3 regions of the Paenibacillus vortex V453 genome follow, and region 2 is predicted to be linked to each of the others. Evidence: predicted binding sites of a transcription regulator. Region 2 holds the regulator's gene; each other region holds the start of a gene.
The links. The regulator Rex, encoded in region 2, represses fermentation and respiration genes when NADH is low (regulators of the CRP and FNR family bind a similar motif). The targets are predictions, from matches to a motif close to TTGTGAAATATTTCACAA.
Positions count from the first base shown of each region.

Region 1 (3,289 bases), on a different contig from region 2:
TTGGTGGCGGACATGACGAGCGTGAGCAAACACTCAACCAATTGCTGGTCGAGATGGATGGTTTCGGAGCAAACGAAGGCATTATCATCGTTGCTGCAACGAACCGACCGGATATTTTGGACCCGGCGCTTCTTCGTCCGGGACGTTTTGACCGTCAGATTACAGTAGATCGTCCAGATGTGAAGGGCCGTGAAGCTGTGCTGAAAGTCCATGCACGCAACAAGCCGTTGACGAAGGATGTTAAATTGGACATCATCGCTAAACGTACGACAGGATTTACGGGTGCCGATCTGGAGAATCTCCTCAATGAGGCAGCCTTGCTTGCGGCACGCCGCAATCGTAAGGATATCTCCATGCGAGAAGTGGATGAAGCGATCGACCGTGTGATCGTGGGTACGGAGAAGCGCAGCCGCGTGATCAGTGACCGCGAGAAACGTATCGTAGCTTATCACGAGGCGGGTCACACCATTGTAGGTTACTTCCTCGAGCATGCGGATACCGTTCATAAGGTAACGATTATCCCTCGTGGTCGTGCTGGTGGATACGTCATTATGATGCCGAAGGAAGATCGGATGCTCGTGACGAAACAGGAATTGCTTGATCGTGTATCCGGTTTGCTTGGTGGTCGTGTAGCCGAGGAGTTGTTCATTGGCGAAATCGGTACCGGAGCATACAGTGACTTCCAGCAGGCAACCGGCATTATCCGCAGCATGGTTGTGGAGTACGGTATGAGTGAGAAGCTTGGACCGATGCAGTTCGGTACATCCCAAGGACAGGTGTTCCTGGGACGCGATATCGGACACGAGCAGAACTATAGTGATCAAATCGCTTATGAGATCGATCAAGAAATGCAGCGGTTCATCAACGATTGTTACGAGAAGTCTAAAGAGATTCTGACCAAGCATTCCAAAGAAGTTCACCTGATTGCGAATACGCTTCTTGAGATGGAAACACTGGAGCTTGAGCAAATCAAGAATCTCATTGAGACTGGATCAGCTGAAGGCAATGGCAATGGAGAAGGTGAAGGTTCTTCCGAGAGCGGCGAACCGATCATCGACAACATTGGTGACGTGAAAGTTCGCATCCAAGGGAAAGAAGACGGAGATCAGCCGATTTCCACGGAAGAAATTCCGAACAACCCGATGGATTCGAATGATCAACAGCCGGAGCCTAAAGATTCGGACCGTAAGGATCCTCCAGATGGATCGGACAACGGAAACAGCAGGTTAACGTAATATTCGCTGATAAAACATCGAATACCGAATAAAATCGAAGAACCGGAGAACGATAATTCGTTTTCCGGTTCTTTTTGTGCTTTCTATCACATTGACAGGGCACAGAACGAACGTGTACATTAGTTGTTAAATAAGGATGCGCATCCTTTCACAAAGGTATAAACCATCCTGGAAGTCACATGGTCATCAAGCGGTTTACAGCCGGACTACATAAAGGGAGAGGGTCGATCATGGAAGCTTTGGCACTGGAGCGTAAGGCAGAGCAAAACCGTGAACTGCGTGAGCGGTTAATGCAATTGAAGAAGGAACGTAACGCAATTATTTTGGCTCATTATTATCAACGGGATGAAATACAGGAGGTCGCTGATTTCCGCGGGGATTCCTTCTTGCTTGCGCAGAAAGCAGCACAAACCGATGCTGAGGTTATCGTATTCTGCGGTGTGCACTTTATGGGTGAGAGCGCTAAAATCCTGGCACCGGGCAAAACCGTTCTTATTCCTGATGAGCGTGCCGGTTGTCCGATGGCGGATATGGTGAACGTTGACGGCTTGCGGAAGTTGAAAGCGCAGCACCCGAATGCAAAAGTGGTAACTTACATCAATTCATCAGCTGAGATCAAAGCAGAAACAGATATCTGCTGTACTTCATCCAATGCGGTAAAGGTGATTCAATCCGTCGATTCAGATGAAATTATATGGGTGCCTGATAAAAATTTAGGGCACTACGTCCAGCAGCATACCGACAAGAAGCTGATCATCTGGGAAGGGTACTGCAACACGCATGATATGCTGACCGTTAAGGATGTTGTCGAGATGAGAGCCAAGCATCCTGGTGCCGAGTTTGTGGTGCATCCGGAATGCCGTCCGGAGGTCGTTGCGATGGGTGATTTTGTAGGCAGCACAACTGCGATTCTGGAATATTGCAAAAATTCGTCTGCCAAGGAGTTTATTGTAGGTACAGAGGATGGCACAGGATATCAGCTTCGATTGGATAGCCCGGATAAATCGTTCCATTTTGCCACGAAATTCCTGGTTTGTCCCAATATGAAAGTGAATAATCTCAAAAAGCTGGTCAAAGCACTGGAAACGATGAAGCCGCAAATTTATGTGCCTCCGGTCGTTGCAGAGAAAGCCAGAACTTCATTAGAGCGCATGTTACAGGTTAAGTAGCATGCGCTACTCTTTCGTGAAAAGACAGGTGAGGCATCGTGATACCGCAGTATTTGATTGATTTTGAACTGAACGATCTGCCGGTCGTCCAGACGGATGTCATTGTCATCGGTTCAGGCATTGCGGGTTTATATACGGCCATTATGGCAAGTGCCACTCAAAAGGTGCTGCTGATTACAAAGAAATCGCTGCTCGAGAGCAACACTCGTTATGCTCAAGGCGGCATTGCTGCCGTAACAGCTGAAGATGACTCTCCGGTCTACCATCGCCAGGATACCCTGATGGCAGGGGCGGGACTATGCTCATCTACTGCGGTGGATGTCCTCGTAAATGAGGGACCGGTTGGGGTTCAGGAGCTGATTCGTCTTGGGACGATGTTTGATGTCGAGAATGGCGAGCTTGCGCTAACCAAGGAAGGTGCGCACAGTCACCGTCGTATTCTTCATGCTAATGGGGACGCTACCGGATATGAAATTGTGCGTGCCCTTTCCATTCAGGTTGAAATGCTTCACAATATAGAAGTATGGGACGATCATTTTGTCATTGATCTGGTCACGGAGCAAGGGGAATGTCACGGTGCATTGGTACAGATGCCGGATGGCAGGCGGGTTTTTGTACGTGGGCGGGCGACCATTATGTGCTCAGGAGGCGCCGGCCAGTTGTACAGGTATACAACCAACCCGGAGGTTGCGACAGCCGACGGTGTTGCTATGGCTTACCGGGCAGGTGCGGACATCAGGGATATGGAATTCATTCAGTTCCATCCCACGGCACTTAGCTATCCGGGTGCACCACGGTTTCTGATCTCCGAGGCGGTTCGTGGCGAGGGCGCTGTTCTTCGTAATATCAAAGGGGAACGGTTCATGCCAAAGTACCATGACTTGC
Region 1 is NZ_ADHJ01000004.1:45,336-48,624, forward strand. It holds gene ftsH (ATP-dependent zinc metalloprotease FtsH) at 1-1,235, shown strand, start outside; gene nadA (quinolinate synthase NadA) at 1,466-2,404, shown strand; gene nadB (L-aspartate oxidase) at 2,443-3,289, shown strand, end outside.
Region 1: nadA (quinolinate synthase NadA) is a predicted target of Rex. The motif match lies at 1,372-1,389, and genes of this name have one in related genera.

Region 2 (3,289 bases):
CCGTATGTATCCAGATCTCATCACGGCCAAAGAAAATTGGGATCGTCTTAGCGATCAGCTGTTTGCACTGCTGCCGGAACGCGGGGATGCATCTCCAGGAGAAGCGGGCCAATTCTCACTTCGGTTATCGCCTCTCAAGAAACCGAAGGATTGGCAATCGCTGGCGGAGCTGGAGCATCAGATTCATGTGACCCTGGGTGACGTTGTGCGCAAGGGTGACAAGCTGATTGCTGAAATGAAGGAAGATCTGGATGATTACAGTGCAGACAGCTTGCTTACGGATCTGTCCGGACTGTTTAAAGACCTGGCCGCTCACCGTGAGGACTTGCGCTCCTTCATGGCTCTTAATGATGAGGGTACGGTATACTGGATGGAGGCTAATGGCAATTTCCGCAGTAAATCGCTGCAGCTCTATGCAGTGCCTGTTGATGTAAGCACTCATTTAAAGGAATTGTTTTTTGATAAAAAACAAAGCGTCATTCTGACATCGGCTACCTTGTCGGTGGATAAATCGTTCCAGTTCATGATCGAGAATCTGGGTCTTCAGGAAGCGGCTGACGCCGGTAATCTGAACACGGTTCAGCTGCCGTCTCCGTTTAATTACAGAGAACAAGCGCTGCTTGTCGTTCCGCGTGATTTTCCGAGCGTGAAGGGATCGGTCGGGGATGCCCTCTTTGTGAACACACTTGTGCAGTCACTGGCCGAAACGGCGATCGCTACCCATGGAAGGATGCTCGTTCTGTTCACCTCTTACCGGATGCTGCGTCAGGTGCATGAGCCACTGAAGGAAGCATTGGCATTAAGCGACATTGCGGTGCTGGGGCAAGGAATGGACGGGACCAGTCGAACCAAGATGATTCGACGCTTCCAGGAGAGCAGCGCATCGGTGCTCCTTGGCACCAGCTCCTTCTGGGAAGGGGTCGACATTCCGGGCGAGGCGTTGACCTGTCTTGCTATTGTACGGCTGCCTTTCCAGCCGCCGAATCATCCGCTGGTGGAAGCCAAGAGTGAACTGCTGCAGCAGCAGAAAAAGAACCCCTTCATGAAGCTTTCCGTTCCGCAAGCGGTTATTCGGTTCAAGCAAGGGTTTGGCCGCCTGGTCCGGACGGCACAGGATAAAGGGATCGTGATTGTATACGATACCCGGGTGATTGAATCCTATTACGGGAAATATTTCTTATATTCCTTGCCAGGACCTAAGATGGAGCATATGCCGACAGAGGGAATTGTTCCACGCATCTCGGAATGGCTTCAGGAAGAGGTCGAGGTTGGGGCAGATAACCAATCCGATGAATGATAGCTAAACGAAGAATGAAAATGCAAGAGATGTAGTTATTAACCTTTACTAGGGGGAGCATGCATGAAATCGGAAAAAATTTCGGAAGCCGTGGTCCGCAGATTACCTGTATATTTGCGCTATTTGAATGAGCTTCAGAAGCGGGAGGTCTCAACTGTTTCATCCCAGGAGCTGGGGCAGAAACTGGATCTGAATCCTGCTCAAATTCGTAAGGACCTGGCGTATTTCGGTGATTTTGGACGGAAAGGGATCGGATATGATGTTTCCTATTTGATTGAGAAGATTCGCCAGATTCTGAAGCTGGACCAGAAGATTAATGTAGCATTGGTTGGAGCCGGTAATCTTGGACATGCATTATCCAATTACAATGCATTCCTGAAGGATAATATGAAGATTGTGGCTATTTTCGATTCATATTCCCCCAAAGTTGGTATGAAAATCAACAACTTGACGGTTCAGCCGATGGAAGAGCTTGAGAAAACCGTACATGAATACGGCATTCGTATCGGGATTATTACCGTTCCGGATTTTGAGGCGCAAAACGTAGCTAATCAGCTTATTGCAGCAGGCATCGAAGCGATTCTGAATTTTGCGCCAACCATCCTGAAAGCTCCACCTCATATCCGTATTCATACGGCCGATTTTACAACCGATTTGCAGAGCTTGGCTTATTATTTGGACAACGGTAAGGAGGAAGCTTCACATGACGACAACGAAGTGGATGGTTAAGAACGGTACTTTTGCTGTGCTTGAGGATGGAAGATCCGTTCTTCGTGGATACATGGTTGTTGAGAATGACCGCATTACCTATCTTGGTGAGGAACAGCCGCCGGTAGAGGAAGGAACCGAGATTATCGACGGCACACATCTGTTGTTCCTGCCTGGTTTGGTAAATACCCATGGACATGCTGCCATGTCACTGCTCCGCGGTTATGGAGACGATTTGGCGCTGCAAGTATGGCTGCAGGAAAAAATGTGGCCGATGGAAGCCAAATTCACGGCCGATGATGTTTACTGGGGAGCCTCTCTTTCCGTGCTGGAGATGATCAAGGGCGGAACCACAACTTTTGTGGATATGTATGATCAGATGGACCAGGTTGCGAAGGTGGTAGAGGATTCAGGAATGCGCGGTGTCCTGACCCGTGGCGTTATCGGATTATGTCCGCCTGAGGTTCAGCAGCAAAAACTGGATGAGGCGGTTGCATTTGCGAAGGACTGGCACGGCAAAGCCGATGGCAGAATCACAACGATGCTCTCGCCGCATGCACCGTATACGTGTCCACCGGATCTAATTGAAAAATTCGTCCAAGCATCCCATGATTTGAATCTGCCGCTGCATACACATATGTCGGAAACGGACACGGAAGTGGCCCAGAATGTGAATGACTACGGACTCCGTCCCGTTGCGCATCTGGAGAAGCTGGGCATGTTCTCTCGTCCTACACTTCTGGCGCACGCCGTCCATTTGACTGATGAAGAGATCGAGATTTTGGCTAAATATCAAGTCGCGGTCTCTCATAATCCAGGCAGTAATCTGAAGCTTGCCAGTGGTATAGCGCGCGTGCCTGCACTGCTGAAAGCCGGCGTTACCGTGTCCCTGGGTACCGACGGACCAGCGAGCAATAACAATCTGGATATGTTTGAAGAGATGCGTCTGGCTGCATTGATCCATAAAGGGGTAAGCGGTGATCCTACGGCCATTCCAGCAGCCGAAGCACTGCGGATGGGTACGGAGTATGGAGCCAAATCGGCTTTCATTGAAGATATAGGCACACTTGCCGTCGGCATGAAGGCGGATATGATCGCGTTGAATACAGATCAGGCGCACTTCCTTCCTCGAACCGATTATGTGTCCCATGCGATCTATTCAGCCAGTGCAAAGGATGTAGAGCATGTATGGGTTGACGGCAAGCAGGTAGTGAAAAATGGCGCCAGCCTTACCCTCGACGAGGAACGTATTCGCCGGGAAGCCCAGTCTGCATTTGAGCGTCT
Region 2 is NZ_ADHJ01000020.1:95,948-99,236, forward strand. It holds gene dinG (ATP-dependent DNA helicase DinG) at 1-1,297, shown strand, start outside; gene PVOR_RS12325 (redox-sensing transcriptional repressor Rex) at 1,361-2,026, shown strand; gene PVOR_RS12330 (amidohydrolase) at 2,001-3,289, shown strand, end outside.

Region 3 (3,289 bases), on a different contig from region 2:
GTCCGTGCATAGGGTTCGCACCCGGCGCAAACGGCTCGCCCGCCTTGCGGCCGTCCGGTGTGGTTCCCGTTTTCTTGCCGTATACGACATTGGACGTAATGGTCAGCACCGATTGGGTCGGCATCGCATCGCGGTATGCCTTGTGTTTGCGAATCATGCTCATGAAGGCTTCAACGAGTTCTACGGCGATGTCGTCAACCCGATCGTCGTTGTTACCGTAGCACGGAAAGTCGCCTTCTATTTCAAAATCAACTGCAATCCCTTGCTCATTGCGTACAGGCTTCACCTGTGCATGCTTGATTGCACTCAGCGAATCCGCCGCTACGGACAGGCCCGCTATACCGCATGCCATCGTCCGCAGAATATCCCGATCATGAAGCGCCATTTCAATCCGTTCGTAGCTGTATTTATCATGCATATAGTGGATCACGTTCAGTGTGTTCATATACAGCTTTGCAAGCCATTCCATCATCGGCTTGAATCGCTTCATGACCTCGTCATAACTCAGAACCTCTGCCGTAATAGCGGGGTATTCCGGACCAACCTGGGCGCCGGATTTCTCATCCTTCCCGCCGTTGATTGCATACAGGAGCGCTTTGGCCAGATTGGCTCTGGCTCCGAAGAACTGCATCTGTTTCCCGATGCGCATAGCGGATACGCAGCAAGCAATCCCGTAATCGTCTCCGTAAATCGGACGCATGAGATCATCGTTCTCATATTGGATCGAGCTGGTTTCGATCGATACCTTCGAGCAGTATTTCTTGAAGCCTTCGGGCAGTTTCTCAGACCATAATACCGTCAAGTTCGGTTCCGGGGCAGGGCCCAAATTATACAACGTATGCAGGAAACGGAAGCTGTTCTTGGTTACTCTTGTTTCCCCATTTAACGACATACCGCCAATCGATTCTGTGACCCATGTTGGATCACCGCTGAACAGTTCATTGTAATCCGGTGTACGCAGGAACTTCACGATCCGCAGTTTCATGACAAAATGGTCAACCAGCTCCTGTGCAGTCTCTTCCGTCAGCTTGCCTTCAGCCAGATCACGCTGGATGTAGATATCAAGGAAAGTAGATACCCGGCCAAGCGACATGGCTGCGCCATTCTGTTCCTTGATAGCAGCTAAATAACCGAAATACAGCCATTGGAATGCTTCCTTCGCCGTATTCGCAGGCTTCGAAATGTCAAAGCCGTGCATGCCCGCCATTTCCTTCAATTCCTTAAGTGCACGGATTTGCTCTGACAGCTCTTCCCGCAATCGGATCACCGGCTCATCCATCGCATCAACCTCAAGCTCACCCAGCTCTCGCAATTTATCCTGGATCAAGACATCTACACCATACAAGGAGATTCTGCGATAATCGCCAATAATACGACCGCGGCCATAAGCATCGGGAAGACCTGTAATAATCCCTGCCTTACGGGCTGCCCTCATCTCCGAGGTATAGGCATCAAACACGCCCTGGTTATGTGTTTTGCGTATGCCTGAGAAGATGTCCACTACCGCTTGCGGCATTTCAAAACCATATGCGTTGCAAGCATCAATCATCATTCGGATTCCGCCGAACGGCTGAATCGAACGCTTGAACGGCTCATCCGTCTGTACGCCGACGATCTGTTCCTTCTCCTTATCCAAATAGCCAGGTTGATGGGACACAATCGTGGAAGGCGTATTCACATCGACATCCAGCACCCCGCCGTTATCCCGTTCTTTTTTGGTTAAATCCGATACGATATCCCAGAGTGCCTTCGTGTTGTCCGTTGGTCCTGCCAAAAAATCATCAGAGCCATAATAAGGTGTTATGTTCTCTGCAATAAAATCATTAACGTCAATCCGCTTGTTCCATTTACCTGATTTAAAACCTTTCCAGCCCACTTCTTTTTCAATCACCGACATATTGAATCCCTCCTAGATTATGCTGCAGCTTGCCGCACAGGCGGAGTCACACATTGATCCATCTCAGATCTTAATGTGATTATTTTCACGATCAATGCTGCCTCGACCCCGCCGTGTACCTTCAAGCTTCTATATCAAAGACCTGAGATTCAGCTTTCTTCTACACTTTTATTGTAATCCTGTTCATTCTCAGCATCTGTGATAAAAATCACAAACTTATCTTTTCCCGTGATTTTTATCACTCTGTTTTACCCGCCCGCTTCTGTTATGCAACCCGCAGTCCACAACCCGTCTCTTGTATTTATTGGATTTAAAAGCGGCCGTAGAACGTGTTGCGGTATACTTCCGCAAGCTCTGTGACAAGCGGCAGCTTTGGATTGCTCGTAGTGCACTGGTCTTCAAAGGCCCGGTCCGCCAAATGCTCAACACGTTTCTCAAAATCTTGAGGATCGATTCCCAGCTGCTGGAACGACTCTTCGATGCCCAGCTTCTTGTTCAGCTCTCGGATTGCACCGATCAAACTGTTGACGCCCTCTTCCGTCGTTCTTGCAGGCAAGCCCAGAATCCTTGCAATTTCTGCATATCTCTCATCGGCTACAAAGTGAGTGTATTTAGGCCAAGCGGCAAATTTGGTTGGCTTCTTGGCATTGTAACGGATGACGTGCGGCAGCAGGATTGCATTGGTTCGCCCGTGAGCTGTGTGATACTGGCCGCCCCATTTATGCGCAAGGCTATGATTGATGCCAAGGAATGCATTCGCGAAGGCCATGCCGGCAAGCGTCGAAGCATTATGCATTTTCTCTCTGGCCAGCTTGTCGCCGGTAAGCGCCGACTGCTCAAGATACTGGAACACCAGCTGTATGGCCTTGATTGCCAAACCATCCGTGAAATCGTTAGCCATGACCGATACATACGCCTCGATGGCATGTGTCAAAACGTCCATCCCGGTATCCGCTACCGCTGTTTTTGGCAGGGTGTATACAAATTCCGGATCGATAATCGCAACATCCGGGGTCAGCTCATAGTCAGCCAGCGGGTACTTGGTATTCCCCAGCACTTTATCCGTAATGACCGCAAACGAGGTCACTTCCGAGCCCGTTCCCGAGGTGGTTGGAATGGCAACGAATTTTGCCTTCTGTCCAAGCTTCGGATATTTATAGACCCGTTTGCGGATATCCATAAATTTTTGCTTCAGATTATTGAAGTCCGTATCCGGGTATTCATAGAACAGCCACATCGCTTTTGCTGCATCCATCGGCGAACCGCCGCCGAGGGCAATGATGCAGTCCGGCTGGAATCGCTTCAGCATCTCCGATCCGCGTTCTACCGTCGTTGTGGAAGGATCCGGCTCAACCTCCGAGAACACCTCGATAGCAACCGGCACTCTGCGCT
Region 3 is NZ_ADHJ01000018.1:225,428-228,716, reverse strand. It holds gene pflB (formate C-acetyltransferase) at 1-1,897, opposite strand, end outside; partial or broken gene adhE (bifunctional acetaldehyde-CoA/alcohol dehydrogenase) at 2,208-3,289, opposite strand, start outside.
Region 3: pflB (formate C-acetyltransferase) is a predicted target of Rex. The motif match lies at 1,971-1,988, and genes of this name have one in related genera.